2 regions of the Embleya sp. L77 genome follow, and region 2 is predicted to be linked to the other one. Evidence: riboswitches for the same ligand, from Rfam matches in the RefSeq annotation. Region 2 holds a riboswitch; the other holds the start of a gene.
What was found. Region 2 has a riboswitch for cobalamin ahead of ACZOOI_RS02755 ((2Fe-2S) ferredoxin domain-containing protein). Riboswitches for the same ligand answer to the same signal wherever they lie in the genome.

Region 1 (4,824 bases), on a different replicon from region 2:
CCCCATGCAGCCGATTGGAGCGTAGGAGACCCCTCGACCACATGCAACGCACGTGCAGCAACTTGCCGATGTCAAACGCTGATCCGAGCCCGGTTCCGTCGGTGGCCAAGGCACCGTTCGTGCGCCCATCCGTTTCCGTCTCGGGGGTGTCCCCTCCCGGTCGCGCGCACACGAAGGGACCTTCGCCGAAACCGACCGGGCCGAACGGCTCTGCCCGACGTTGCGAACGAGGAGCAGAGTCGGGCGTGCGGGCCGGCGCAGCGGGCAGGCTCTCGTAGCCACGGGGTCGAACCCGATCGACGTCGCTCCGTGCGCACCCATGATCGGCCCGGCCGCCGTACCCATCGCCCGGGGAAGCGGCCGGGCTCAGGCCCGCGTCCGCGCTGCGCCGGGTTGCCCCGGGCTGCGTCCGGTCGCGCAGCGCCCCGTCGTTCCTGGCTCGCCCGGGGCGAACTCGCCGTCGCCTCCGTGCGTTCGCAAGGTTCCCGTCCCACGAGGTCGGCCCGGTCCCGGCGGCAACCGGCCGTTGGGCCCGCGGGACCGGGCCGGTCGGCCCTGGTGTGGGCGTCGGGCGCGCGGAAGGCTGAGGTCAGGGTCCGGGAGAGCGGACGCGCGGTCGAGCGCGCGGGGCGTCGGGCCCGGCGCGACATGCGGGAATCGACCGGCACGAGCCGTTCGACCCCGTGTCGGCGCCCGCGCGGGATTCGAGGGTTGAGACATGAGCGAACACGCCGTGATGAAACGCCCCCTCGGGCGCCAGGAGGCGTTGGCCCTGATGGCGGGCGCGGGGTTGGGCCGCGTCGTGGTGAGCGAGGGCGCCCTTCCGGCCGTGCACCTGGTGGCGTTCGCCCTCGACCGGGAGTGCGTGGTGTTTCGGGCTCCGACCGACTCGCCCCTCGCGAAGGCCGCACTCGACGCCGTGGTCGCGTTCCAGGCCGACCGCATCGACCGCACCGCACAAACCGGCTGGACGAGTACGGTGACGGGCCACGCCTCCCGGGTCCGCGATGCCTCCGCCGTGGCGCACCTGGATCGCCTGCTCCCCGAAATCGACGGCGACGACGCGGAAACGGTGTGGATTCGGGTCACCACGGAATTCGTCACCGGACTCGTCGCCGAACGCCGGCACAACGCCGGGACGCCCGCAGGACCCAACCTTCCCGACGCCCGGAAGCCACCGCCCGTCCCCTGAGGCACCCGGCCGGCCGCGGTCACCGGGACCGGGCCGGCTGGACTTACTAGGACGTCCGACTATATCGTCTTCAACAACAAGGTCCGCGGTGCAGGGAAGTCGGTGCGAATCCGACATGGTCCCGCCACTGTGACCGGGGAGTGCGCTGCCGCAGCACCAAGCCACTGGCGAAGGCCGGGAAGGCGGGCATCGTGCGTAGATCCGGAAGTCAGGATACCGGCCGCGGGTATATCCGTGTTGTCCACGAGGATGGAGCAAACACGCATGACACCGGCCTGCGCACCCGCCCCGGATGATCCTGCGAACGTCGAACTCCCCAGGTTCTCCTGACCACTTCGACGTCGACCCGCCCGGGCAACCACGCGCACCCGCGCCGACGTTGCGTGGTCGGGCCATGCCCCGCCTCCGGATCGCACCTGACGAGAGACAGGTCGTTCATGATCCGCGAGCTTTCCCACTTCATCGGCGGCAAGCACGTCCTCGGCGCATCCGGCGCGTTCGGCGACGTGTACGACCCCAACACCGGGCGGGTACAGGCACGCGTTCCGCTCGCGGATCGCGCCGACACCCTGGCCGCGATCGACGACGCCGAGCGGGCCCAGCCCGCCTGGGCCGACTGGAACCCGCAGCGGCGCGCCCGGGTCCTGGCCCGCTTCCTGCAACTGATCGAACCCGAACGCGAGTCGCTGGCCCGACTGTTGTCGGCCGAGCACGGCAAGACCATCGCCGACGCCCACGGCGACCTGCAACGCGGCCTGGAGGTCGTGGAGTTCGCCATCGGTATTCCGCACCTGCTCAAGGGCGAGTTCACCGACAACGCGGGCACCGGCATCGACGTGCACTCGCTGCGCCAGCCGCTCGGCGTGGTCGCCGGCATCACCCCGTTCAACTTCCCCGCGATGATCCCGCTGTGGAAGATCGCCCCGGCCATCGCATGCGGCAACGCGTTCGTGCTCAAGCCCTCGGAGCGCGACCCCTCGGTGCCGCTGCGCCTGGCCGAACTCTTCCTCGAGGCCGGACTGCCGCCCGGCGTGCTGAACGTGGTCCACGGCGGCAAGGAGAGCGTGGACACGCTCCTGGAGGACCCGCGCGTGCAGGCCCTGGGCTTCGTCGGCTCGACCGCGATCGCCGAGTACGTGTACACCTCGGCCACCGCGAACGGCAAGCGCGCCCAGTGCTTCGGCGGCGCCAAGAACCACCTGATCGTGATGCCGGACGCGGACCTCGACCAGGTCGTCGAGGCGCTGATCGGCGCCGGATACGGCTCCGCCGGCGAGCGCTGCATGGCCATCTCGGTGGCGGTTCCCGTCGGCGCCGAGACCGCCGACGCGCTGGTGGACAAGCTCGTCGCGCGCATCGCCACCCTGCGGGTGGGCCCCTCCCACGACCCGGACGCCGACTTCGGCCCGCTGGTCGGCCGGGACGCACTCGAACGGGTGCACGGCTACCTGGACATCGGCGTCGCCGAAGGCGCCGAGCTGCTCGTCGACGGCCGCGACGTGCACGTCCCCGGCCACGAGGACGGCTACTTCGTCGGCGCGTCGCTGTTCGACCACGTGACGCCCTCGATGCGGGTGTATCGGGAGGAGATCTTCGGCCCGGTGTTGTCCGTGGTCCGCGCGGCCTCCTACGAGGACGCGCTGCGCCTGGCCAGCGAGCACGAGTACGGCAACGGCGTGGCGATCTTCACCCGGGACGGCGACACCGCCCGCGACTTCGGCCGCCGGGTGAACACCGGCATGGTCGGCGTCAACGTGCCCATCCCGGTGCCGGTGGCCTACCACACCTTCGGCGGCTGGAAGCGATCCGGATTCGGCGACCTGAACCAGCACGGTCCCGACTCGATCCGCTTCTACACCCGGACCAAGACCATCACGTCGCGCTGGCCGTCCACCGCGCGCGAGAGCGCGAACTTCGACATCCCCACGATGGACTGACCCGATGACCGCACTCACCGACGACCAGCTCGCGATCGTCGAGACCACCCGGGACTTCGCCCGCGAACACCTCTCCCCGCACGCGATCGAATGGGACCGCACCGGCCACTTCCCCGTCGACGTCCTGCGCAAGGGCGCCGATCTCGGCCTCGGCGGCATCACCGTCGGCGAGGATCGGGGCGGTTCGGGGCTGAATCGACTCGACTCCGCACTGATCTACGAGGCGCTGGCCGGTGGTTGCCCGACCATCGCCGCCTACTACTCCATCCACAACATGGTCGCCTCGATGATCGACCGGCACGGCACGCCGGCGCAGCGCGCACGCTGGCTCCCGGGTCTGTGCTCGATGCACGATCTGGCCAGCTACTGCCTGACCGAGCCGGGAGCCGGCTCGGACGCCGCCGCGCTGACCACCCGCGCGACCCGCGACGGCGACGACTATCTCCTACACGGCGTCAAGCAGTTCATCTCCGGCGCCGGATCCTCCGCGGTGTACGTGGTGATGGCGCGCACCGGAGCGGACGGCGCCGACGGGATCTCCGCGTTCGTCGTGGAGGACGACAGCGCCGGGCTGTCCTTCGGGCCGAACGAGCGCAAGATGGGCTGGCACGCGCAGCCCACCCGCCAGGTGGTCCTGGACGGCGTGCGGGTGCCCGCGACGCACCGACTCGGCGCCGAGGGCGACGGGTTCAGGATCGCGATGGGCGCCCTCGACGGCGGCCGGATCGGCATCGCCGCATGCTCGCTGGGCGGCGCGCAGGCCGCACTGGACGCCTCCGTGCGCCATCTCACCGACCGTGCGGCGTTCGGCTCGCGGCTCATCGACGCGCAGGCCCTGCGCTTCCAACTCGCGGACATGGCAACGGAACTCGAAGCGGCCCGCACGCTGGTGTGGCACGCGGCCTCCTCGCTCGACGAGGGTGATCCCAGGGCGGCGCAACTGTCCGCGATGGCCAAGCGGTTCGCCACCGACACCGCCTTCTCGGTGGCCGATCGCGCGTTGCAACTGCACGGCGGGTACGGCTATCTCGCCGACTACGGCATCGAGAAGATCGTGCGCGACCTGCGGGTGCACCGCATTCTCGAAGGAACCAACGAGATCATGCGCGTGATCGTCGCGCGCGGACTGATCGGAGCGGCCCGATGACCCCCACCACCGAGCAGGACCCGGTACAGACCCACCGGCAGGCGGCCATGGGCCGGATCGTGCTGAACCGGCCCAGGGCGCTCAACGCGCTCACCCACGACATGGTTCGGCGGATCGACGCCGCGCTCACCGCGTGGGAACACGACGACGGCGTACGGCTGGTGGTGATCACCGGCGCGGGCGAGCGCGGCCTGTGTGCGGGCGGCGACATCCGTGCCATCCACGCCGACGCCGTCGCCGGCGGCACCGCGAGCCTGGACTTCTGGCGCGACGAGTACCGGCTCAACGCCCGCATCGCCCGCTACCCCAAGACGTACATCGCCGTCATGGACGGCATCGTGATGGGCGGCGGGGTCGGCATCTCCGCGCACGGCGCGCTGCGCATCGTCACCGAGCGCTCGACGGTCGCCATGCCGGAGACCGGAATCGGGTTCGTTCCCGACGTCGGCGGCACCCACCTGCTCGCCCGGGCTCCGGGCGAGTCGGGCACGCACCTGGCACTGACCAGCTCCGCGATCGGCGCCGGCGACGCCATCGCCTGCGGCCTG
Region 2 (4,824 bases):
CCGGCACGTCGTCGGCTCGGACGAAGTGACCGCGTCGATGCATCGCCCGCAGACACGCGGCGAACGGCGCGGCGAACAGCAGCGGGTCCGTGCCCGCAAGCGCCGACAGTGCGGCCGTATCGCCGCGTTCGGCGAACTCCCCGACCAGTTCCAGGGCGCGCCGCCGCGAGTTCCCCGGCAATCCCGGATCCGCCGCGATCTCGCGCAGCAGCCCGGCCAGGCCGAACCGGGCCGCCGTCTCCACGGCCTCGGGATACTCCGACACCACCCGTCGCAACGCCGGTTCCAGGCCCGCCGGCGCGTCCCCGTGGGCCCACGGTTCGGCCAATTCGGCCAGCGCCCCCGCGACCACCCGCGCCCCGCCGGCCGGATCCAGCAGCTCGACCAACCGGCCGCGCGCCTGCTCGGGAACCAGCAGCGCGCCGTACACCGCCGCACGCAGCACCCGCAGCGCCGCCTCGCGCAGCACGGGATCGGGCCGGGCGATCAGACCGCGCAGGTAGCCGTCGAGGTCGGCCGGCGCGTCGGCGTCGATCAGGCGCACCGCCTGGTACAGCTCCTCGCCGAGCGGTTCGGCCCGCACGGTCGGCTCGGGTCGGCCGATGATCTCGGCGCGCAGCCAGGCGATCCGCACCCTGGCCGGCCACGCCGCCGACCGCCATTCCGGCGCCGGAACGCGCAGTCGCGCGCACGCCTCGGCCAGTACCGCCGCCGTCTCGGCCGACCCGGGCGACACCCCGGACAGCAGGCTCGCCGACTCCGCGACCAGGCTTTCGCTCGCCGACTCCGCGAGCAGGCCCTGATCGGGTCGCCCCGCGCGCTCACGGAGCAGCACGACGCCGAGGTGGCGCAGCGCCGGGTCCGGATGCCCGATCAACTGCCGCAGCACCGCGACCGGGCAGGGCATCCCGTCGAAGTAGGCGGAGAGCCAGCCGACGTCGCCGCGGCGCACGGCCTGCGTCACGGCGTCCGGCACGACGGCGCGGTCGGAAGTGGTCATCGCTCGATCCTAGGCAGGCCGCCGAATCGGTACGAGCGAGTATCCGCGCCGGGCGGCGCCGCGCGGACTCAGCGCCGGGTGTGGCGCTGCGCGGGCTCGCGGCCGCCGGGCCCACATCGGCCGGGGCTCACCTCTGCCTCGGCTCACGTCCGCCGTGGCTCACGTCCGCCGTGGCGCGGCTCTCGGCAGCTCGCGTGCCTGCCCTGACGCATCCCTCGACAGCCCCGCGCCCGCGCGACTGCGCCGGGAGCCGCTCTCGTCCCGGGTCACCGAGTCACTGCCGCGCCGAGTCGGCCGCAGCACCCCGCAACCGCGGACGCCGACGGGCCGGAGCCGCCGCATCGGCGACTCCGACCCGTCCACGCGCTCACCGCTGCGTCGTCACGCGCGGCGGCGCCGGTCCCGCGGTGGTTCGGGTCGGCGCAAGGTCCGGGTCAACACGCGCCCAGGTCCTGCCACACGCCCCATTGACCGGTCGTACCCGGCTCCTCGCCCTGGGTCCACCACTTCGCCTTCCACGAATGACCCTTGTGCGACACGGAGTTGTTCGCGACGTAGATCGCGGCGCGGTCCCACGCCGTCGTGCTGCACGTGCTCGGCGGGACGGTGGTCGGCGGGGTCGTCGTCGGCGGGGTCGTGGTGGGCGGCGTGGCGCCCGCGAACCGCACGGAGAACTTGGTGAAGTCGTAGGCGCCCTGCGGCACGCTGCTGCACACGCCCGAGGTCTTGCCGTTGTTGTCCGGAGGCGTGCACTGCCGGTCCCGGTTGACCGACCAGTTCGTGAAGCGCGCCATGTGGTGGCTGACCGCGTAGTCGTACACGGTCTGGAAATCGGCCTGGTGGAAGTACTCGCCGGTGTCGCTGCGTCCGTTCATCTGCGAAACGCCCTCGTGGGCATAGGCGGTGGCGGTGTCCCAGCCGAACGTGTCGCGCAGGATGGTGTTGAAGTTGGTCAGCGCCGAGGTCTGCGCGGCGGCGCCGTTGAACCCGCCGTCGAACGGCATGATCGAGAAGTTGTCCGGGACGAAGCCCTGCGCCTTGGCCTCGTTCAACATCTGCTTGCCGAACCAGCCGGTGCCGTCGGCGGTGGCGGCCGTGGTCACCGAGAGGTAGATGCCCGGGTTGCGCTGCTGGATGATCTTTGCGGCGCCGATCTCGTTGTGGATGGCCGCGGCGTTCTCGTACTCGGGCTCCTCCAGGTCGAAGTCCAGCGCCTTGAGCGAGTACTTGTCGATCACCTGCTGGTACGCGGCTGCGGTCGCCTCGGGGGTGCCGCAGGTCTGGCCGAGCTTGGTGCCGCCGTAGCCGCCGGCGGACGCCGAGACGTCACCGCCCTTGGCTCGAATCGCGGCGATCACACCGGCCACCGCGGTATCCGTCGAGGTCGGCTTGGTGCCGTCCCAAGTCGGCGTACAACCTCCGCCGTTGGGAGCCAGGATGAAGGCGAGCTGGAACGCCTTCAGGCCGGTGGCGTCCATCACCGCGCCGGCGTCCGGCGGGTCGTTGTCGAGCGGCATCAGGTATGGGGCGGCGGCGTACCAGTTGCTGCCGATGCCGGTGGCCGCCGGGGACGCGGCGGGACCGGCGGCGGTGGCACCACCGGTGAATGCGAACAGCGAGATCAATCCGGCCGACGCGGCGGCGGCGGCCAGGACGGGGACGTAGCGACGTGCCACGGGGGACTCCCTCGATGGACTTGGTATAGACCAATGGCCAAAGGGTGGCCTTCCGCTTCCGGCCCGTCAATACATTGGACTGGACCAATTTTCCCGATGTTCCGCGTCGGTGTCGGCCGCCCGGCCGGTCCGGCGCCCGATGTTCGTCCGGGCGTTGCCCGGGTGGGGCGGCCTTTTCGTCGGGTCGTCTTCGCGGCCGGGCAGGCTTCGGGGATGAGCCCTCGTCAGGAGTCCAACCCCTGCCGGGCCTTGCGGTTCGGTGTGAATTCGTACAGGTCCAACACCCCCGGGGCGTCCGCGATCCCCGGGCCGCCCGCCGCCGCCCACGCCGCTATCTCACCGGTCGTGTCCGGGTCGTTGACCGTCCCGAACCAGGTCGGCCGGCCGCCCGCCGCACGGCCCGTCGGCGAGGGTTGCACCACGATCACGTTGCCGCGTTCGCACGGGCCCAGACAGTCGCTGAGCCGGACCGCGACCCGAGTGCCGGTCAGGGCCGCGCCCAGCGCGGCCGGTTGGCCCGCGTGATCCGTACCCGCGATCTTGGCGGTGCCGCAACAGCAGCCCCGGCACACGGTGATCGTGCAGGCGGCCGAACCGGCGGGCGGCGCGGGCTGCTTCGACTGCTTCGACTGCGCCGCGCGATCACGACGAGCGGCACGTTGCGAGCGGTCCGAGCGGGTCATGGGAACTCTCCTTCGCGAGTTCGATCCGGGTCCCGACCGAGACGACGCGGCGGAGCCGGCCACGAACACGCGACCCACCCTCCCACCGGGCTCCGGTCGGGCCGCGCACGGTCGGGCCGCGCACGGGCGAAGGCAGGTCTTCGGACTCGTGGGCACGTCGGCCCGTCCGGGCACCGACACCTACCGGCCGTCGCTTCCCGGACGCCGTGCTCGGCGTCCAGTGCGTGTTGACGGCTCTCGTTCCCACTCACCGCTGCGGGGCAGTTCCGGACTCGCACCGGATTCCCTCTTGCGACACGCACCCCGGTCGGGGGCGTGAACCATTCGCGCAGGTCAGCTTAGGCGCCGGCGGTCCGGTCAGGGTGATGTGAGCCAGGTCACCGGGAACTTCGGCCGACTTGGTCTGGACCTTTCGTGGTCCGACGCGGTTATATTCAACCGTCTTTACTAAACCGAGCATGCAATAAGTCCGCGCCGCGCAGGCGTCGGCCAGCCGAGGGGGCGTCCGTGAGCAGCATGGCGACATTGCCGGACGAAGCGGTCTTCGGCGAGCCCAAGTACTGGCAACTGCGCACCTCGCTGCTGAAGGCGATCGAGGAGGACTTCAGCTCCGGCGACATCCTCCCCAACGAGCGCGACCTCGCCGCCCGCTTCGGCGTCGCCCGGGCCACCCTGCGGCACGCGCTGGAGCAGCTCGAACTCGAAGGCCGCCTGGTCCGCAAGCGCGGCGCCGGCACCACCGTCGCCGGACCGCGCGTGGACGTCTCGCTCAGCGCCGACGGCGAGGGCTGGCCGGGCGTGGACCTGCGCGACCGCGAGGTGATCGACTGCGCCACCGTGCCGGTGACCGACGACTTCGCGGACACCCTCAAGGGCCGCCCGTCCGCCCTGGTACACCGGCTGCGCCGCCGCCAGTTCTCCATGCGCCAGGTGGTCGGCCTGGAATGCCTGTACGTCTCCCGCGCCGTCGTGCCCTCGTTGTCCACCCGCGTCCCCGGCTTCGAGCGGGCCTCGCTGATGCTGCGTCAACTGCGCGGGCACCGCCTGGAGAGCCGGCACCGCGCGGTCGAGCTGGGCGTGGCCGAGGCCGAGGAGGCGCGCTACCTGGAGCGTCCGCCCGGTACCGCCGTGCTGATCGTGACCACGACGTACACCGCGCTCGGCCGGACCGCCGCGGTCACCGTGGCGACCTACCGCGCGGACACCTGCCGGCTGGCGTTCGCCGAGACGGGGCCGACCGCGTTGCGGCCCGCGTCCTGATTCGACGCGAAACCTGGGTACCATCCGCGCCTGAGCAGCGACGTGTACGACGGGCGCGGCGGCCCGGACGGACGTACCGCGCGCCGGCGCGATGAGAGGACAAGAGCTGTGGCACAGGCGACCGGCGGAGACTCCTCCGTGGTCCGGCGGATCAACTCCGCGGCAACCCTGCGCACGTTGCGCGCCGGCGAGGTGTTGACCGTGA

Region 1: it holds a riboswitch for cobalamin, as region 2 does, so the genes downstream of both, ACZOOI_RS33730 (CoA-acylating methylmalonate-semialdehyde dehydrogenase) here and ACZOOI_RS02755 ((2Fe-2S) ferredoxin domain-containing protein) in region 2, are expected to answer to the same signal.

The regions. Positions count from the first base shown of each region.
Region 1 is NZ_CM145710.1:841,629-846,452, forward strand. It holds gene ACZOOI_RS33725 (pyridoxamine 5'-phosphate oxidase family protein) at 719-1,192, shown strand; cobalamin riboswitch at 1,262-1,431, shown strand; gene ACZOOI_RS33730 (CoA-acylating methylmalonate-semialdehyde dehydrogenase) at 1,630-3,129, shown strand; gene ACZOOI_RS33735 (acyl-CoA dehydrogenase family protein) at 3,134-4,276, shown strand; gene ACZOOI_RS33740 (enoyl-CoA hydratase/isomerase family protein) at 4,273-4,824, shown strand, end outside.
Region 2 is NZ_CM145709.1:663,731-668,554, forward strand. It holds gene ACZOOI_RS02745 (HEAT repeat domain-containing protein) at 1-1,000, opposite strand, end outside; gene ACZOOI_RS02750 (carbohydrate-binding protein) at 1,435-2,676, opposite strand; gene ACZOOI_RS02755 ((2Fe-2S) ferredoxin domain-containing protein) at 2,901-3,359, opposite strand; cobalamin riboswitch at 3,474-3,700, opposite strand; gene ACZOOI_RS02760 (GntR family transcriptional regulator) at 3,876-4,619, shown strand; gene ACZOOI_RS02765 (ROK family protein) at 4,728-4,824, shown strand, end outside.